DNA from 3 places in the Kitasatospora sp. NPDC088742 genome. Region 1 is predicted to be linked to each of the others. Evidence: riboswitches for the same ligand, from Rfam matches in the RefSeq annotation. Region 1 holds a riboswitch; each other region holds the start of a gene.
The links. A riboswitch is a leader RNA that binds a small molecule or an ion and turns the genes downstream of it on or off. The one in region 1 is predicted to bind cyclic di-AMP.
Positions count from the first base shown of each region.

Region 2: linked by a shared signal. The riboswitch ahead of ACZ6ZR_RS16045 (NlpC/P60 family protein) and the one ahead of ACZ6ZR_RS28235 (M23 family metallopeptidase) in region 1 are both predicted to bind cyclic di-AMP.
Region 3: linked by a shared signal. The riboswitch ahead of ACZ6ZR_RS00660 (hypothetical protein) and the one ahead of ACZ6ZR_RS28235 (M23 family metallopeptidase) in region 1 are both predicted to bind cyclic di-AMP.

Region 1 is NZ_JBVJLD010000043.1:21,442-25,321, forward strand. It holds gene ACZ6ZR_RS28225 (sensor domain-containing protein) at 1-103, opposite strand, end outside; gene ACZ6ZR_RS28230 (hypothetical protein) at 292-1,161, shown strand; gene ACZ6ZR_RS28235 (M23 family metallopeptidase) at 1,208-2,074, opposite strand; cyclic di-AMP (ydaO/yuaA leader) riboswitch at 2,087-2,245, opposite strand; gene ACZ6ZR_RS28240 (YiaA/YiaB family inner membrane protein) at 2,458-2,748, shown strand; gene ACZ6ZR_RS28245 (tautomerase family protein) at 2,776-2,973, opposite strand; gene ACZ6ZR_RS28250 (alpha/beta fold hydrolase) at 3,065-3,880, shown strand, end outside.
Region 2 is NZ_JBVJLD010000017.1:85,135-89,014, forward strand. It holds gene ACZ6ZR_RS16035 (hypothetical protein) at 1-135, opposite strand, end outside; gene ACZ6ZR_RS16040 (C40 family peptidase) at 132-1,187, opposite strand; gene ACZ6ZR_RS16045 (NlpC/P60 family protein) at 1,407-2,486, opposite strand; cyclic di-AMP (ydaO/yuaA leader) riboswitch at 2,551-2,699, opposite strand; gene ACZ6ZR_RS16050 (C40 family peptidase) at 3,083-3,880, opposite strand, start outside.
Region 3 is NZ_JBVJLD010000001.1:157,267-161,146, forward strand. It holds gene ACZ6ZR_RS00645 (NAD-dependent epimerase/dehydratase family protein) at 1-432, shown strand, start outside; gene ACZ6ZR_RS00650 (HAD family hydrolase) at 414-1,049, shown strand; gene ACZ6ZR_RS00655 (GNAT family N-acetyltransferase) at 1,061-1,495, shown strand; cyclic di-AMP (ydaO/yuaA leader) riboswitch at 1,698-1,830, shown strand; gene ACZ6ZR_RS00660 (hypothetical protein) at 1,834-2,940, shown strand; gene ACZ6ZR_RS00665 (cupredoxin domain-containing protein) at 3,125-3,571, shown strand; gene ACZ6ZR_RS00670 (SpoIIE family protein phosphatase) at 3,583-3,880, opposite strand, start outside.

The DNA of each region.
Region 1 (3,880 bases):
GGTAGGGGGCGGCGGTGAACGGCGCCCGCCAGAAGCCGGGGTGGGCCGCGCTGTCCGTCCGGCTCTCGTACTGCGCCGCGTAGTGGTGGGTCTGACTGGTCATCACCGGCTCCTGGTCCGCTTGCTGCCGCTCCTGGCTCACGCTCCTACGGTCGCAGCGCGGGGCGGGCCGGCGGAATGAGGCGGGCCGGTGGGTGGGGGGTGGGGTTCTCCCTACCCCCCACGGGCCCGGGCGGTGACGGGGCCGGTGCCGCGGCTTCCCGACGGTCCGTCACCGGATACCGTACGAGGGTGAACCACGAGGACCTCCTGCTCAGCCCCCGCACCCGCGCCGACGACCTGCTGGACTGGGCCGCCGAACAGGGGCGGCACCCCGTGCCGGAGGCCGCGCTGCGCACCGTGCTCGTCCTGCTGGAGCTCGGCGACGGCCGGATGCACGACGGCTTCCCGGAGCTGACCTCCGCGGTGCTGGAGCAGCTGCTGTACGAACGGCTCTACCTGTACGTCCAGCCGGAGTCCGAGCCGGAGGCGTACGGCAGGGCGGTGGAGCTGCTGATCGACCATCAGCGGGCGACCAAGCGGCTGAACGCCAAGCGGCAGGAGAAGCTGCACGCGGAGGCGGAGTGGCAGGGCGAGCTGCTCTGCGGGCTGCTGCGCCAGCCGCACCTGGTGACCTGGCCCCGGCTGTACGCACTGCTGCTGCGGGCGGACGGGGTGGACACGGCGGACGAGGCGGCGGTGCGGGCCTGGCTGGACGGGTTCCGGGAGCTGACGCGGGAGCAGCGGGCCGAGGCGTACGGGGCGTTGGCCGGGCTGGACGAGGTCGGCTCGGACGGCGGCTGGGGTCCGACCCGGGTGATCTCGGTCGGGATGGCCACCGACGGGGCGCGGATGCTGCTGGAGAACCGGCTGATGCAGCGCTCCTACCGGAACCTGGCGGGGCTGAACGCGCTCGGGCTGCCGATGCCGGAGGAGCTCTCGGGGGACTTCGACGCCTTCGAGGCGACGGTGGCCGAGGAGGCGCTGCGGCTGTGCGGCGAGTGGACGGTGCCGGGGCTGGCGGCGCTGCTGGTGCACGAGTACCCGGACCTGGCGCCGGAGCCCGGGCACGAGGAGATCGAGGAGTACCTGACGGCCCAGGGGTACCAGGACGAGGAGTGACGGGACCCGGACCCGCCGCCGGGTGGGCGGCGGGTCCGACGGTGCGTCAGGGGTTGAGGCCGTGGCCGTTCAGCCAGGTCAGCGGGTCGACCGGGGTGGCGCCGGCGGGGCGGACCTCCAGGTGGAGGTGCGGGCCGGTGACGTTGCCGGTGGCGCCGACCTTGCCGAGCTCGGTGCCGGGGGCGACCTGGCCGGAGGCGACGGTGATCGAGGAGAGGTGGCAGTACCAGAGCTCGGTGCCGTCGGGCAGGCTCTGGATCACCCGGTAGCCGTAGGCGCCGGACCAGCCGGCCGAGCTGACGGTGCCTCCGGTGACGGCGACCACGGGGGTGCCGGTGGCGGCGGCGAAGTCCAGGCCGGTGTGCAGGTGGGACCAGTAGGAGCCGGACTGGCCGTAGTGCGCGGTGAGCTGGTAGCCGCTGGTGGGGAGGGTGAAGTCGCCGGCCTGCGCGGCCTCTGCCGCCTGCGCGGTCCTCGCGGCGGCGGCCTCGGCGGCGGCGAGCTCCTGGGCCTGGGCGGTGCGCTTGGCCTCGGCCTCCTGGGCGGCGGCCAGCCGGGCGGTCTCCTCGGCGGTGGTGCGCTGGCCGTCGGCCTGCTGCTGGATGCGGGCGGCGAGGGCCAGCCCGGGGTCGGCGGAGAGCGGGCGCTCCTCGGCGGTGCGGTCCTCGGCCGGCTGGTCGGCGGCGGCGACGGCCGGCGGAGCGGCGGGGACGGCGGCGGCCGGGGCGGCCGCGGCGAAGCCGGTGGCGCCGAGCGTGGCGGCCATCGCGGTGACGCCGAGCAGCGGGCCGGAGGAGCGGGCCTGACGGGGCATCCGGTGCCGGGCCGCGTCCTGCGGAAGCGGGTGGTCGAGCAGCTGGGTGGTGCCGTTACCGTCGTGCCTGGGGTGTGCCTGGGTGTGCGTCGACGCCACGGAGGCGCGCTCCTTTCCTTCCTTCGCGCCTACCGGGTTAGCTGACGGGTTCGGAGCAGGAAGGTCTCCTACGACCGGGTGGGGCCCGGCCGATTCACCCCAAGGAACGTGGTTCCCCGGCTCCCTGGACCTCCCCGTGGGGAGGGCCGTGGGATTAGGCGACGGCGCACGGTGCCGTTCGGGTACGGCGTTGCCGACCGCGCTGCGTTATCAAACGTTAATCCTAGGAGCCCATGATTCCAAGCGGCTTGAGTGGTGCAGTCCATCTCTTTCTGACGCGCCGTGAACCAGGGCCGCCGGGCCGGGTACTCAGCCCCTCGCACGGGCCCGGATTGAGCACCCGTACTCAGGTGGGCCACAAGGGAGTTGGCCATCCTGGGCACATGACCGCAGCCACCCAGCCCCGGACCACCAACGCCTACTACGCCCAGGCCGTGCTCTCCTTCGCGCTGGCCACCGCCGCCCTCGCCCTCGGGGTCCTCTACCTGCCGGTGAACGCCTGGATGCGGGCATTCCTCGCGGTCGGCCTGCTCTGGGAGATCACCTCGGCGTTCACCCTCGCCAAGGTGATCCGGGACCGCCAGGAGGAGGGGGAGATCACCACCCGGGTCGACCAGGCCCGGCTGGAGAAGCTCCTCGCCGAGCACGACCCGTTCCGGGTGGACGCCCCCTGACCCTCCTGCGCCCTTCCTGACCGGCCGTCAGCCCTTGGCGCGCTTGGCGGCGAAGGTCTCGCCGCCCGAGGACCAGTTCTCGGCCGGGATCTCCTCGATCGCCACCCAGATGTTCTCCGGGCTCACGCCGGTGACCCGGGCGTAGGTCGCGGTGAGCTCGCGGGCGATCTCGGCCCGCTGCTCCTCGCTCCGGCCGGACAGCTGCTTGACGTTGATGAACGGCATGACGTCCCTTCCGCGTTCGGACTTCTCCGCTCCGCACGCTAGCACCGCCGCACCCCTTGACGGCTAAGGCTATTAGCCTTAGCTTTGAAGCATGACGACGCAGACGCACCCCGAGACCCGGTACCTCGACCTCCCCGGCGGCCGGCTGGCCTACGACGACTCCCCCGGCACCGGCCTGCCGGTGGTCCTGCTCCCCGGCATGCTCGACTCCCGCACCGTCTACCGGTACCTGCGCCCGCTGCTGGCCGAGGCCGGCCACCGGGTGATCACCCTGGACCTGCGCGGCTTCGGCGAGTCCTCGATCGACTGGGACGACTACTCCCCCGCCGCCCTGGCCGGCGACGTGCTGGCCCTGCTCGACCACCTCTCCATCGAGCGCGCCGCCCTGGCCGGGAACTCCTACACCGGCGCCACCGTGGTCAAGGCCGCCGCCGAGGCCCCGGAGCGGATCGCCGGGATCGCCCTGATCGACGCCTTCGTGGAGAACCTGCCGCCGACCGCCGCCCAGCGCGCCCTGCTCAAGGTGCTCGGCCTGGCCCTGGTGCACGTCCCCGCCTTCTGGGGCCTCTACCTCGACAAGGCCCACCCGGGCGCCAAGCCCGCCGACTTCGCCGAGTACCGGGCCGCCGCGGTGGCCGCCCTGCGCACCCCCGGCCGCAAGAAGGCCACCCGGGGCTACGCCACCGGAGACTCCTCCCCCGAGGGCTGGACGGCCGGGGTGCGCTGCCCCGCGCTGGTGCTGATGGGCCGCCGGGACCCGGACTTCCCCGACCCGGAGGCGGTGGCCGACCGGCAGGCGGCCGCGCTGACGGCCCGTAAGGTGATGATCGACGGTGCCGGGCACTACCCAATGGCGGAGTACCCGCAGGCCACCGCCGACGCCCTGCTCCCCTTCCTGCGTGAGGTC
Region 2 (3,880 bases), on a different contig from region 1:
GGAGAACTGCGGGGCCGGGGCCCGGCCCCGGGGCGGGGAGAGCTGCACCAGCCCGGCGGCCGCGAGCAGCAGCGCGGCACGGCGGGAGAGCGGCGGGGCGGAGCCGGACGCACTCCGGCCACCGGCTGGTCTCATACCCGGACGACTCCGGAGACGGGCATCGCGTTGACGCTCTCGTAGCGCACCCGGGCGCCGGGGTAGGGCGCGTGCACCACGACACCGCCGCCGGCGTACATCCCGACGTGGTGCATGTCCCTGTAGAAGATCACCAGGTCTCCCGGGCGGGCGTCGGCCAGGCTGATCCGCTGGCCCGCGTTGGCTTGCTGCTGCGAGGTCCGCGGCAGGCTCACTCCGGCCTGCCGCCAGCTCCAGTACATCAGACCGGAGCAGTCGAAGGTGCGCGGGCCGGTGGAACCGTACACGTACGGGGAGCCGATCTTGCTCGCGGCGGCGGCCAGCGCGGCGGCGGCCCGGCCCGAGGCGGCCGGGAGGTTGCCCAGGTCCACCCGCTCGCCGCCGCGGGCGGCACGGCGCTCGGCGTCCCGGGCGTCGTCCGCCTGGAGCCGGGCCCGCTCGGCGGTGCCCAGGCTGTTCAGCAGCCGCTGGGCCTTGGCCAGGCGCTGGCGGATGTCCTGCTTGCTCTCCGTCAGGGTGCGCCGCACCGACTCCAGTTCGGCCAGCTTGGCGGAGGTCTCGGCCCGGCGCTGGTCGAGCCTGCGCTGACGGTCGATCACCTGGTGCAGGGTGTCGTTCTGCCGCTGGTTCACCTGGTCCAGGGTGCGGGCCCGGTAGAGGTAGCCGGCCGGGTCGGAGTCGAGCATCAGCTGGACCGCCGGGTCGATGCCGCCGGACCGGTACTGGGCGGCGGCCACCGAACCGAGGTCGGAGCGCAGCCGGTTGAGCTCCTCCTGGGCGGAGGCCACCTGGTCCTGGAGGGTGCCGGTCTCGGCCTGGAGGACGCGCTGCTGCTCCTGGGCGGCGTTGGCCCGCTCGGAGGCCTGCTCGGCCTCCTCGTAGATCTGGTCGACCTGGGCCTTGACGTCCTTGCGGGAGGTGGGCTCGGCCGGGGCACCGGGTGCGGCGACCGCACCCCCGGCCGCCGCGACGCCGAGCACCGTGGTCGCGGCTGCGGTGAGCACCAGCGCCCGGGTCAGCCTACGGGCGGCCGGCAGGGGGGAACGAGACACGGTGGCGGCTCCTGTCCTGCGGCCGGGCCACCGCCGCCGCCCGGTGGGCGGGCGTCCTGACGGAGGTCCGGGGGCAGACGTTAGCGAGTCGCGGCGATCTAGTCCAAACCCCTATAGGACCGAATATTTGACCACTAATCGGACAGTTGATCCACCGTCGGGAAACGCCGCAGGCCCGGCACGGGGCCGGGCCTGCGGGGTGTAGCGCGTTCGGGTGGGTCAGACCCGGACGATTGCGTTGATCGGCATCACCGTGGCGGACTCGTGCCGGACCAGGGTGCCGGTGCGCGGGGCGTGCACGATCTGGCCGCCGCCGACGTAGAGACCGACGTGGTGGCGGTCGCCGTAGTAGATGATCATGTCGCCGGGCTTGGCATCGGCGATGTTGGTGCCGATGTTGGTGCCGGCGCCGGCCTGCGACTGCGAGGTGCGCGGCAGCGAGATCCCGGCCTTGTTGAACGCCCAGACCATCAGGCCGGAGCAGTCGAAGGCGCCCGGGCCGGTGGCGCCCCAGCCGTAGGGCTTGCCGATCTGCGCCTCGGCGGCGGCGACCACGGTCGCGGCGTAGGAGCCGGCCGGGACGCTGCTGAGGTCGGTGCGGCTCTCCGAGCGGGAGGCCCGGTCGTCACCGCTGTCCGCGGCGGCGGGGGCCGGAGTGGAGGCCTGCGGCTTGGCGGCGGCCTTCGCGGCGGCGGCCTTGGCCGCGGCCTCGGCGGCGGCCTTCTCCTCGGCCTCGCGGATCTTCTGCTTCTCGGCCGCGTCCAGCGAGTCGAAGAGGGCCTGAGCCTTCGCCAGCTTGCCCTGGACGTCTTCCTTCTGGGCCTTCAGCTGCTCGCTGGTCTTCGCCAGGTCGGCCAGCTTGCCCTCGGTCTCGGCCTTCTGACGGTCGAGCTTGTCCTGCTCGGTCTTCAGCTGCTTGAGCGCGTCGGCCTGCGAGATGCCGACCTGGTTGATCGCGCCGGCCTGCCCGAGGAACGCGTCCGGGCTGCTGGAGAGCATCAGCTGCACGGTCGGGGATATCCCGCCGGTGCGGTACTGCTCGGCGGCGATCTCACCGAGGCTGGCCTGGAGCGTGTTCACCTGCTCCTGACCGCGCGCCACCTCGTCCTGGAGGTGGCCGACCTGGGTCTGCAGGGTCTGCTGCTTCTCGGTGTTCGCGTTGAACTGCTCGGTCGTGACCTCGGCCTGCTCGTTGAGCTGGTCGATCTGGGTCTTGACCTCGTCCTTGGAGGGCTGCGGGTCGGCGTGCGCTCCGGTCTGGCTGGAGAGGACCACGGCGGCGGCAGCAGCGGCCGTCATGATCGAGACGCGGGTACGACCGGCAGGCTTGGGACGACGATGGGACGCCACGAAGGCGGACTCCTTCTTCCTACGTCCGCCTACCGGGTGAGCTGACGGGTTCGGGCTGGAAGCTAGCCCTACGACGTCTCACCCCCGCACCGTCTCACGACGGCCCGGCCGGCCTGACGCCGATTCACCCCGAGGAACGTGGTTCCCCGGCTCCGATCGGCAGCCGCCCCCCTCGGGGGTCCCCTGTCGGGCAGTCAACTGTCCCTGCCCCGCTGCGTCTCGAACTCGGCGGTAACCACCGCCGCCGCCCAGGCTGGACGATCGACAGTGCGGTGGTTCGACAAGGACCCTAGTAACCCAACCGTGATCGGTTCAAATCCTTGTAAGAAAAAAGACGGAAGAAAGTCCAAGTGCATTTGTGATTGCGACCGAGCGTGATCACAAATGCACGGTGAGCTGAGATTTCACCGCCTCGGGACGCGGAAGGGCCCGCCGGAGGTGTCCCACATCACAGCGGGATTCCGGCGGGCCCGGGCGTGTCACGAGGCGTCAGTTGCCCCGGCTCACACCAGATGTCCGTTATGCCGTACTCGGCTGACCGGCCGTCAGACCCGTCGGATGGTCTTGATCGGCATCACGTCGGCGGGGGCCACCTTGACCACGTCGCCGGTGCGCGGCGCGTGCAGCATCATGCCGTTGCCGATGTACATGCCGACGTGGTGCGCGTCGTTGTGGTAGATGATCAGGTCGCCCGGCTGCGCGTTGGCGATGTCCTTGCCCACGTTGGTGCCGACGCTGGCCTGCGACTGCGAGGTGCGCGGCAGCGAGACGCCCGCCTGCGCGTAGGCCCAGACCATCAGGCCGGAGCAGTCGAAGTTGTTCGGGCCGGTGGCGCCCCAGACGTACGCGCGGCCCTGCTTGCTGAGCGCGGCCTGCATCGCGACGCCCGCGTAGCCGGCGGCCTGCGGCAGGGTGCTCGGGTCGACCCGGCTGGCACTGCGGGAGGAGCGGTCGCCGCTGGTGATGGCGGCACGGTCGGCGGCGCTCAGCTGGTTGAGGAGGTCCTTGGCCTCCTGCAGCTTGCGCTGGACCTCGACCTTGGAGTCGTTCAGCGCCTTGGTGTTGCGGTCCAGCTCGGCCAGCACCTGGGCGGCCTCGGCCTTCTGCTGGTCCAGCCGGCGCTGCTGGTCCTGGAGCGAGCGCAGGGTCTGCGCCTGGGTCTGGTTGACCTGGTCGGCACTGGAGGCCTTGCTCAGGTAGCCGTCCGGGTCGGAGGCGAGCATCAGCGCCACCGACGGGTCCACCCCGCCGTTGCGGTACTCGTCCGCCGCCACGGCCGCCAGACCGGTCTGGAGCTGCGTCATCTGCTCCTGGCCGCGGGCCACCTGGTCCTGCAGCTGGTC
Region 3 (3,880 bases), on a different contig from region 1:
TTCAACTGCTACGGCCCCCGGCACGTCTACGACGCCGTCCCGCTCTTCCTCGCCAAGGCCTTGCGCGGCGAACCGATCACCATCAACGGCACCGGCGAGCAGACCCGCGACCTCACCTACGTGGCCGACACCGTCGAGGCCTTCCTCGCCCTCGGCCGCCTCCCCGGCACCGGCGAGGCCTACAACATCGGCACCGGTGTCGACCACAGCGTCACCGACACCGCCCGCCTGGTGGTCGAACTCACCGGCTCCCGCAGCGAGATCCTGCACGGACCGCCCCGCCCCGGCGAGGTCATGAAGCTCCAGGCCGACCCGGCCAAGCTGACCCGCACCACCGGCTGGGCCGCCAAGTACGACCTCGCGGCCGGGCTGGCCGCCAACCTCGACTGGATGCGCGAGAACGTGGAGCGGGTATGGCCGACACGATCCTGATGGACGCCGGGGGCGTCATCTTCAACAACGTCACCGAGGAGACCGACTTCCTCCAGCAGCTGGCGGACCGTCACCATGCCGACCCGGAACGGCTGTTGGCCGAACTGGACGCCAGGGACGCCGCCTACGAGGTCGGCCTGGCCCACGTCCACGACGTACTGGCCGACGCCCTGGTGGCGGCCGGGGCACCGGCCGGCCTGCGGGTGGACCCGCAGTGGCTGGACGCCCTCTACCGGGACTGCGTGGTCCCCCGTCCGGGTGCCTTCGCCGCCATCGCCGAACTCCGCCGCCACCGGCCCGACTTGCTGCTCGTGCTGGCCAACAACGAGGCCGAGCACTGGGACGCCGTCAAGGACGGCGCCCACGGCCACCTGGGCAAGTTCGACGTGATCGCCTCCTCCTGGCGGGTCGGGCGGGTCAAGCCCACCGCGGAGTTCTTCGCCGCCGTCGCCGAACGCTGCGGCCGGACCCTGGAGCGGGCTGTCCTGATCGACGACAACCCCGAAGTCACCGGCGCGGCGGAGCGCTTGGGAATCGGTACGCTGCTCGCGGACACACCGGAGGCCCTCGCTGCGGGGATCGCCCGGTTGCTGGAAGACGGTACAGAGCGGAAATAGGTGAAATCGGCGTGACCGAGGTCGAGTTGAAGGTCCGGTTCGGGGTCGACGACAGGGAGCTGTCCGCACTGCACGAACGGGCGTTCAGCCCGGACGGGCCGGCGGTCCCGGACGAGGAGCTCACCGTCACCCCGTGGGCGAGCCGCCTGGAGCGGCACAGCCTCAGCTGGATCGGTGCCTTCGACGCCGACCGCCTGGTCGGCTTCGTGCACGCGGTGTGGGACGGCGGCAAGCACGCCTTCGTGCTGGACACCGCCGTCCACCCCGAGTACCAACGCCTGGGCATCGGAAAGCGGTTGGTGGACGAGGTCACCGAGGAGGCCTTCCGGGCCGGCTGCGACTGGGTGCACGTGGACTACGACCCCGAGCACGTCGACTTCTACGAACGCTCCTGCGGCTTCCGCTCCACCCCGGCCGGCCTGCGCTCCCCGCACTGGACGAGCTGACCCCTCGCCGCGCGGAGCGGGCGGCTCTGTGAGCTGCGCTACAGCGTCCTTCACCGTCTTGTCCGTGCCGGGACGGCTGCTAGCCTGCTCCGAGTCGCCCGCTCCGCGCGGGCCCCGCCGGTGGGACGCCGAATCCCGTCCACCCGCCGGCGGTCACTCGAGCACGGACACGGACGGGAGCGGGGGAACCAGGTCAGCCGCCTGCTGCCCCCCGCCCGCGCACGTGCGTCCGCGGTGGCCGCAGGCTCGGGGTGAAGCCGCTCCCACAGCGCGGCCGGGCCGTACCTCCGGCCCGAACCCGACAGCTCACCTCGCAGGCGTCGCAGAGGAACCTGTCCATGCGCTTTTCTGCCACCCCTGTACGGGTCGGCGCGGCGGCCGCAGCCGGCCTGCTCGCCCTCCCGTTCGTGATCAGCACCCAGGCCTCCGGCGCCCAGGCCGCCCGGACCTCCACGCAGTCCGGCCACTGGCGCTACCAGCCGACGCGCACACCGAGCCCGACGCCGACGCCGACCGCGACGCCCAAGCCCAGCCCGACTCCCGCGCCGACTCCCGCGCCGAGCGCCACGCCCACGCCGAGCGCCACGCCCACGCCCACGCCGAGTGCGACGCCCGCGCCCGCCGGCATGCGCGCGCTGCCCGACCGGCTGTACGGCGTCACCGCCGACGACGTCTCGGAGCTCTCCGCGCTGGTGGACTCCTCGCGGCACCTGGCCCGTACCCCGACCACCCGTCTCGTCTTCGACGAGACCGAGGGCCCGGGCTCCTACACCGCGGCGGTCAACCAACTCCAGCCCGTCAGCTACCTCATGGGCGAGATCCTCGACTCGGAGTACGTGAAGAGTTTCTCGGCCCAGGCCTACCACGACCGCGTCGCCCAGTACCTGAAGGCCTTCGGCGACAAGGTGGACCTCTGGGAGATCGGCAACGAGGTCAACGGCAACTGGCTCGGCAGCTACGCCGACGTCTCCACCAAGATCACCGACGCCTACCGCCAGGTCGAGACGGCCGGCAAGCGCAGCGCGCTGACCCTCTACTACGACATCGGCTGCGGCAACGGCCCCACCGAGCTCGACCCGATCGCCTTCACCAAGCAGTACGTGCCGGAGGACATGCGCAACGGCCTGGACTACGTGACCCTCAGCTACTACGAGGGCCAGTGCAACAACATCCGTCCCAGCGCGGCCACTTGGACCTCCTACTTCCAGCAGCTGCACGCCCTCTACCCGAACGCCAAGCTCGGCTTCGGCGAGGTCGGCCTGCCCGACGCCGCCACCGGCACCACCCAGGCGGCGGCCGGGTCGATGCTGACGTACTACTACGGCCTCAAGATCGACCTGCCCTACTACGCCGGCGGCCACTTCTGGTGGTACTACGCCGAGGACATGCTGCCCTACGCCACCAAGCCCCTCTGGCAGACCCTGAACACGGCGTTCCAGGGCTGACCTCGACCCCCTGGGCCCGCCGCCGGTCGGGTGAAACCCGGCGGCGCCCAGGCGGGGCGACGGTGTGTCAGGGCCGTCGGTGTGCGCTGATGGTGCGGCCCGACGCCGGTCACACCTGGAGGACGATCCGATGCCGACCCACTCTGCCCTTGGCCGTTCCCGTCGGTACGCCACGGTCGCGGCCGTGGCCGTGCTCCTGCTCGGGGCGGCGGGCTGCTCGGACGACAAGGGCGGCGGTGGCGGGTCGAGCGCGACGCCCACCCCCTCCGCCTCGGCGAGCCCGTCGGCGTCCCGTTCCGCCTCCGCTTCGGCGTCGGCCTCCACCTCCGCGTCGGCCTCTGCTTCCGCTTCCGCGAGTGCTTCCGCGCCCGCCACGACCGCCTCCGTGGTGATCCGCGACTTCAAGTTCACCCCGGCGGACCTCACCGTCGCGCCCGGGGCCCGGATCACCGTGACCAACCAGGACAGCGCCGCGCACACGCTCACCGCCACGGGCAGCGGCGGCTTCGACACCGGCACCCTGAGCAAGGGTCAGTCCAAGACCATCACCGCCCCGTCCACGCCGGGGAGTTACCCCTTCTTCTGCACGCTGCACCCGACCAGCATGAAGGGCACCCTGACCGTCCGCTGACCGTCCGCTGATCAGGGCAGGCGCTGCTCGGCCCAGATGACCTTGCCGCTCTCGGTGTACCGGGTGCCCCAGCGGTCGGAGCACTGGGCCACCAGGAACAGCCCGCGCCCGCCCTCGTCGGTGGTGGCCGCGTACCGCAGGTGGGGTGAGGTGCTGCTGCCGTCCGAGACCTCGCAGATCAGCGACCGGCCGTGCAGCAGGCGGACCCGGATCGGGGCCTGGCCGTAGCGGATGGCGTTGGTGACCAGCTCGCTGAGGATCAGTTCGGTGGTGAAGGCGAGGTCGTCCAGGCCCCACTCGCCGAGCAGC